DNA from 2 places in the Exiguobacterium sp. s50 genome. Region 2 is predicted to be linked to the other one. Evidence: a T-box and tRNA genes for the amino acid it is inferred to sense, from the RefSeq annotation. Region 2 holds a T-box; the other holds one or more tRNA genes.
What was found. The T-box of region 2 lies ahead of argS (arginine--tRNA ligase). A T-box ahead of a tRNA ligase gene usually reads a tRNA of that ligase, here a tRNA-Arg.
Positions count from the first base shown of each region.

Region 1: it encodes a tRNA-Arg, which carries the amino acid that the T-box ahead of argS (arginine--tRNA ligase) is inferred to sense. The anticodon was not compared.

Region 1 covers NZ_JACSLP010000004.1:69,848-72,991, forward strand. The annotation lists gene KNP68_RS06880 (RNA polymerase factor sigma-54) at 1-982, opposite strand, end outside; tRNA gene KNP68_RS06885 (tRNA-Arg) at 1,106-1,178, shown strand; gene clpP (ATP-dependent Clp endopeptidase proteolytic subunit ClpP) at 1,333-1,908, shown strand; gene KNP68_RS06895 (MerR family transcriptional regulator) at 1,951-2,646, opposite strand; gene KNP68_RS06900 (hypothetical protein) at 2,704-3,144, opposite strand.
Region 2 covers NZ_JACSLP010000005.1:41,799-44,942, reverse strand. The annotation lists gene KNP68_RS08465 (GGDEF domain-containing protein) at 1-1,536, opposite strand, end outside; T-box leader at 1,691-1,903, shown strand; gene argS (arginine--tRNA ligase) at 1,956-3,144, shown strand, end outside.

The sequences.
Region 1 (3,144 bases), on a different contig from region 2:
TCAGTTCGGCGAGCGCCTTCTTCACCATGAACGGCGATTGCCCGTGCGAGGCCCGGACGAAAAAGTGACGCCATGCCATCACGCCGCCTTCGGTCGTCACGTACTTGCCTTGAATCGCCCGGCCGACGGTCGACTCGTGCTTGCCGATTTGTTCGGCGACTTCTTTTCGCGTTAAAGGATGCAAGACGAGCTTCCCGTCCAACCAATCGCGTTGGCGTTCGGCGATGACGGCCCACACCGATTTAAGCGTCGCGTTCCGCATCTCGAGCGTCTCGTGCCACCATTTTGCCTCGCGGTCGTCTCTGATCCGAGCCGCATCGAGCGTCGGGCTGAACCATGTCGTCACGAGCTCACCGTCACGACGGACGACTTCAAGTTCCGGGACGACGTGTTCGGTTCCTTCATATAATAATGGCGTCTTCGGGAGCGTCGTCACGATACGCGTCACTCGTTCGTACTCGGCAACCGAGATGTCGAGTCGTCCCGGGATGTCATCAAGGTGCGCGTCGAGCGCCTCGAACACGTCCAAGACGAGTGGGTCGTCATGTTCAATCGCATGCCGATATTGGCAGTCGTGCTCATTCTTTGCCCCGATCCCTGTCGGTTCTAAAAACAAGAGCGCCTGGCGCGCCGCCTCAATGTCCGCCACATCGACCTCGAAACGATGGGCGAGCACGAAGTCGCTCTCCGGTAGTAGACCGCGATGATCGAGCGCGAGGACGAGCCGTTTCTGGAGCGCACGCTGGGTCTCGGTCCCGCTCCCTTCCTTGATCTGCTCGAACAATCGCTCCTCGAACCCACTCGCCGTATCGGCCACCCATTCGACCGCACCGCTCCCCGTGGCGATGCATGGATTGCGTCGAGCCAACCGGCCGAGCTGAAAGGCGATCGCGGTCCGGTCCGCCTCGAGAATCGGCAGCCGCCGAACCATGTCCTGGGTCAGCTGTTGTGTTTGAAGTTGTTGCTGTTCTTGCCGTTGCATCGGTCACACCCCTCTCGCTTCTTATTGTAACGAACAGCGGGAAATCGCGCTCAAAAAAAAGTGAGCCGAACAGGATTGCTTTTTTAAAAAAACAAATGTATAATAAATCGTGTCAGAGAACATGCACCCGTAGCTCAGGGGATAGAGCACTGGTTTCCGGTGCCAGGTGTCGGGAGTTCGAATCTCTCCGGGTGTATCATAGCAAGAGGTCAGGCAACATATGCCTGGCCTCTTTTGTCGTTTTAGAATCGTCAAACCGTGGAATAGGTCAAAAACGATGACTATCGTTTGACCAACATTGACTATAGCGGTATGATATGTTTACAACCTACATAAAGGAGGCAGATTCAATGTTAATTCCAACAGTTATCGAACAAACAGGTCGCGGGGAACGCGCGTACGATATTTACTCACGCTTGCTCAAGGACCGCATCATCTTGCTCGGAAGTGCAATCGACGACAACGTCGCCAACTCGATTGTCGCCCAGCTTCTCTTCCTTGCAGCCGAGGACCCAGATAAGGACATCTCACTTTACATCAACAGCCCGGGTGGTTCGATCACTTCCGGAATGGCGATTTATGACACGATGAACTTCATCAAGCCGAACGTGTCGACGATTTGTATCGGAATGGCCGCATCGATGGGTGCCTTCTTGCTCCAAGCCGGTGAACAAGGCAAACGCTTCGCGCTTCCAAACGCAGAGATCATGATTCACCAACCGCTCGGCGGTACGCAAGGTCAAGCATCGGATATCAAAATCCATGCCGAACGCATCATCAAGATGCGTGAGAAATTGAACCAAATCATGGCCGATAACACAGGCCAGCCGCTTGAAGTCATCGAGCGCGACACAGAGCGCGACTACTTCATGTCAGCTGAACAAGCGAAAGACTACGGTCTCATCGACAAAGTCATGACGCGTTAATCCAAAAGTGCCTTTCCCGACTTCGGGAAAGGCACTTCTTTGTTATTGGACGGGCAACCAAATTTCAATCAAGTCGTCGGCTCCGTCTTGCCCATGAATATAGCGCTCAAAATCGAGTGCATCTCGCAACGTTACATCCGGCAATGCTAGAAGTTGATTATATGTCGTAGGGATGGCTGGAATTCCCCCTTCGACCGTGGCGACAAGATACCGTCCTGCCGACAGTTCAACCTGTCTTCCGTCTTCACCTGTCACAGGATTAGTCATCCCTGCTAAATAGGCTTCTTCTTTCGCTAAACAGACGCCATATGATTCGTCTGTTGTCAGCTCTGGTTGCAGTTTTTCCCAAACGAATGGGATTTTGGTGAGTTCGGATACATAGCCGTTTACGATTTTCGGTTGGTCCCACTTCTCATAACGTACTTTCATTGAATCTCCCCCTGTTTGCATCCATTTAATTTGTTGCTCGACTTGTCGCAACGCCTCGATCTCACGTTGAACCTCGTCAAGTCTGCTGTCGAGTAACCCGCTCACACTTTCTGCCGCTTGAATTTGTTCGAGTGAGATGCCCATTTGACGTAGTAACTTGATTTCGTTCAGGCGCCTTATTTCTTCCATCCCGTATAACCGATACTGATTCTCTAAACGAGTCGGTTGGACAAGTCCTTTTGCTTCATACCATTTTATTGCTTTAGTGGACAACCCCGTTAGATGGACCACTTTTCCGATTTGAATCATTGGCGTCCCCCCTTCTCGTTTATCATAAAGCCGGCCGTAGCGGACAGGTCAACATCTTTATTCTTTGACCTCTACCCCGAATACATAGCGGCTATCGCCTTGCGGCCAATCCCCGCCCGTCTCGAATACATAAACGCCCGGCTCGTCTGGCACGACCGGTTCAGCCGGGACAAGTTCCCCATCGACGAGTTGATGGAACGAGGCGTTCGACGGCTCGGCATGGAACTCGACATCAATCTCGGCACCCGCTTCGACCGGCACGAGCTGTAGGTCATCCGCCTCCGGCAGAGCGTGGTCCTCGCATACCGCCTCGCCCCCATCCGACCAACAGAATGTCGACTGTTTCACTTCCGCGGTCACGGTTCCGACCCGGACCGTCGGGAGCGGTGGTTTGACCGACGTCCCCGACTTCCAAAACGAGGTGGCGTATAAAATCCCGCCGACCACGAGCAACCCAATCACAACAATCCATAATCCTTTTCGTCTCAACCCGCTCAT
Region 2 (3,144 bases):
GGTGACGGGTATATCGATTCCGTCGACGTGGAACGGTTTGTTCTCGATTTGTTGACGGATGCGCTCGGCAATCTCGACGGCGGCCTCAACATCACAACGGTTTAAGAGCAAGATGAACTCTTCACCGCCGTAACGGGCGGCAAAGTCTTCGGTGCGGAGCACTTGACGAATGCGGCGACCGAATTCTTGGAGCACACTGTCTCCGACTTGGTGACCGTGCGTGTCGTTGATTTTTTTGAAGAAGTCGATATCGAGCATCGCGACGGAAATCGGATACATCGAGCCGTCCGAGATCTGTTGAATCCCGTATTCATAAAAAGCCCGTGCATTGGCAAGCAGCGTCAAGCTGTCCGTCCGGCTCTCGGTATAGAGGCGGTCGCGTTCATGACAACGACTGATCGTCCGATTGAACGACTTGAGCAGTTTGACAATCTCGCGTTGAATGATGGGCGGATAGCCATAGACGTGCTCGCCCGTCATCACAATCCACGTGCGGATTCCTTCGATTTCCTCGGAACGGACCGAGATGAAGCTATGATAGTCTTCATTAAATTCGTTCGACAGCGGGGCGTCCCATTCGAAGCGCATCTCGTACTCGACCGAGGCTTCGTTCGGATAGGTTGCATCGAGTAATTCAAAGACGACATGGCGATCGATCGGCTGGCGCGTCTTCAAATCAAAGTAAAGTGTGCGATCAAACAGTTTGAACTCGACGTACCCTTCATCGTACTCGTTGAGTCGCTCACATTGACTGAGGAACACTTCGATGGCTTGTGCCTCGCTTTGCGATAGCGATACGGCTTCTTTTGCTTCATCATATTGTTCAATCAACGATTTGAAGGCGTCTTGTCGACCTTTTTGAATGATGAGTCGCTTAATAAAGAACGTGAGTGCGGCGGCGATACTGCTGACGACGAGCAAGTTTGTCTCCCGGAAGAGCGAGGCCGCCAAAATGAAGACGAGACTGACGATATACGTGTAAAACGCGATGCTTAAAAAGTCGCGGACCGGGATGTCGACGCGGAACCACCAGCCGACTTGATACTTTTGGACGACCGTGTTCAAAATGATGGCAATAATCAAACCGGCAAGCGGGAGGAACGATTCTTGGGAATAGAATCCGAGACCGGTCACACCACCAAGTGCCAAGTAGACGCTGGCCGGGATGGCGATTTCCAAAAATGACGTGATGGCATTCCACGGATACGTAAAACGGAACCGTCGAAGCGCGACGCGCGGTTTCAAGTTGACGAACTGGAAGACGAGTAGTCCAATCTGATTGACGAACAGCGCTGTCTCAAAATCAAAGAATAGAAAAATAATTAAGACGATACTTTCTGAAAAGGTAAAGTAGACGCCTTTCCGTTCAATGGAGTCCATTTGAAAAATAATGACGAGCAACGCGATCAAGATGAACGGTAACGGCTCGATGGCCGGCATGTTCAATACGCCTGTAGCGAACAAGATGAGCGTCAAACCGAATAGCATACTCCAAATACTCCAACCAAGGACGGACATCTTGCGGAAATGGTTCATGGTTCCCTCCTATGTGGGAAAAATTCAATTATGTATGGTAGGAGATTCGGCACAATCACGCCTGAGTCCTGCCTATCCATCATAATGGCGGAATTCTAGCATTGAGTCTATATGAAATATCCTCTATAATGAAATTGCTTTTCAACCACATAGACGAAAGTCGATGAAAAAGAGAGTAACGATCGTTCCGTCAACAAAGCGACCTAGGGATTGGTGAGAGCCTAGGCTGACAAACATCGCGAAACGCACTTTTGAGATGCTATCCGAACTTGAGTAGGCGTAGCCGGGGGACCCCCGTTATCACCGATAAAGCGGTCTGCGTCAAGCAGGCAAGAAGAGTGGTACCGCGGGCCATCCCGTCTCTTTGCATCTGTGCAAAGGGCGTTTTTTTTATGAACAAATGATAAGGAGGAATTAGAATGAGTTATGAACGCAAATATGCGGAAGCCTTGTCCCGTGTCATCGGGGACGAGTTGACGCTCGACCAGATTGAAGCATTGATTGAAAAACCGAAACATGAGGCACACGGGGACCTTGCTTTCCCGTGTTTCCAACTTGCGAAAGCCTATCGTAAAGCACCGGTTATGATCGCGACGGATATCGCGAACGACTTGAACGACGAGTTGTTCACGAAAGTCGAGGCGGCCGGCCCGTATGTGAACGTCTTCTTGAGCCGTGACGTCGTCTCACAAGAAATCATCAACACGGTGCTCGATGAACAAGCGGACTATGCGACGCATGCGACACGCAACGAGACAATCGTCACCGATTTCTCGTCACCGAACATCGCCAAACCGTTCTCGATGGGACACCTTCGTTCAACGGTGATCGGGAATGCCATCAACCAAATCGCCCGTAAAAACGGCTATGACGTCGTCGGCATCAACCACCTCGGGGATTGGGGCACACAGTTCGGTAAACTGATGGTCGCCTATAAAAAATGGGGCGACGAGGAAGCGGTCCGGGCACATCCGATTGCTGAGCTCTTGAAGCTTTACGTCCATTTCCACGAAGAAGCGAAGACACAACCGGAACTTGAGGACGAAGGCCGTGCGTGGTTCAAGAAACTCGAAGACGGTAACGAGGAAGCGACTGAGCTTTGGACGTGGTTCCGCGAAGAATCACTCAAAGAGTTCCAAAAAGTATATGACCTCCTTGGTGTCGAATTCGACAGCTTTAACGGGGAAGCGTTCTATAACGACAAGATGGATCGTGTCGTCGCCATGCTCGAAGAGAAAAACCTTCTCGTCGAAAGTGAAGGGGCGATGGTCGTCTCACTCGAGGACGAGAATTTACCGCCATGCTTGATTAAAAAGAAAGACGGCGCGACGCTTTATGCGACACGCGACTTGGCAGCTGCCGTCTATCGTCATGAGACGTACAACTTCGTCCAGGCGAACTACGTCGTCGGCGGTGAGCAGGCGCTTCACTTCAAACAACTGTTCTCAGTCTTGGGCAAGCTCGGCTATGACTTCGTCGATGGCATGCATCACGTGCCGTTCGGCTTGATTTTGCAAGAAGGGAAGAAGATGTCGACACGTAAAGGTCGCATCGTCTTGCTCGAGGAAGTGCTCAAAGAAGCAATCGAGAAAGCACAAGCGAACATCG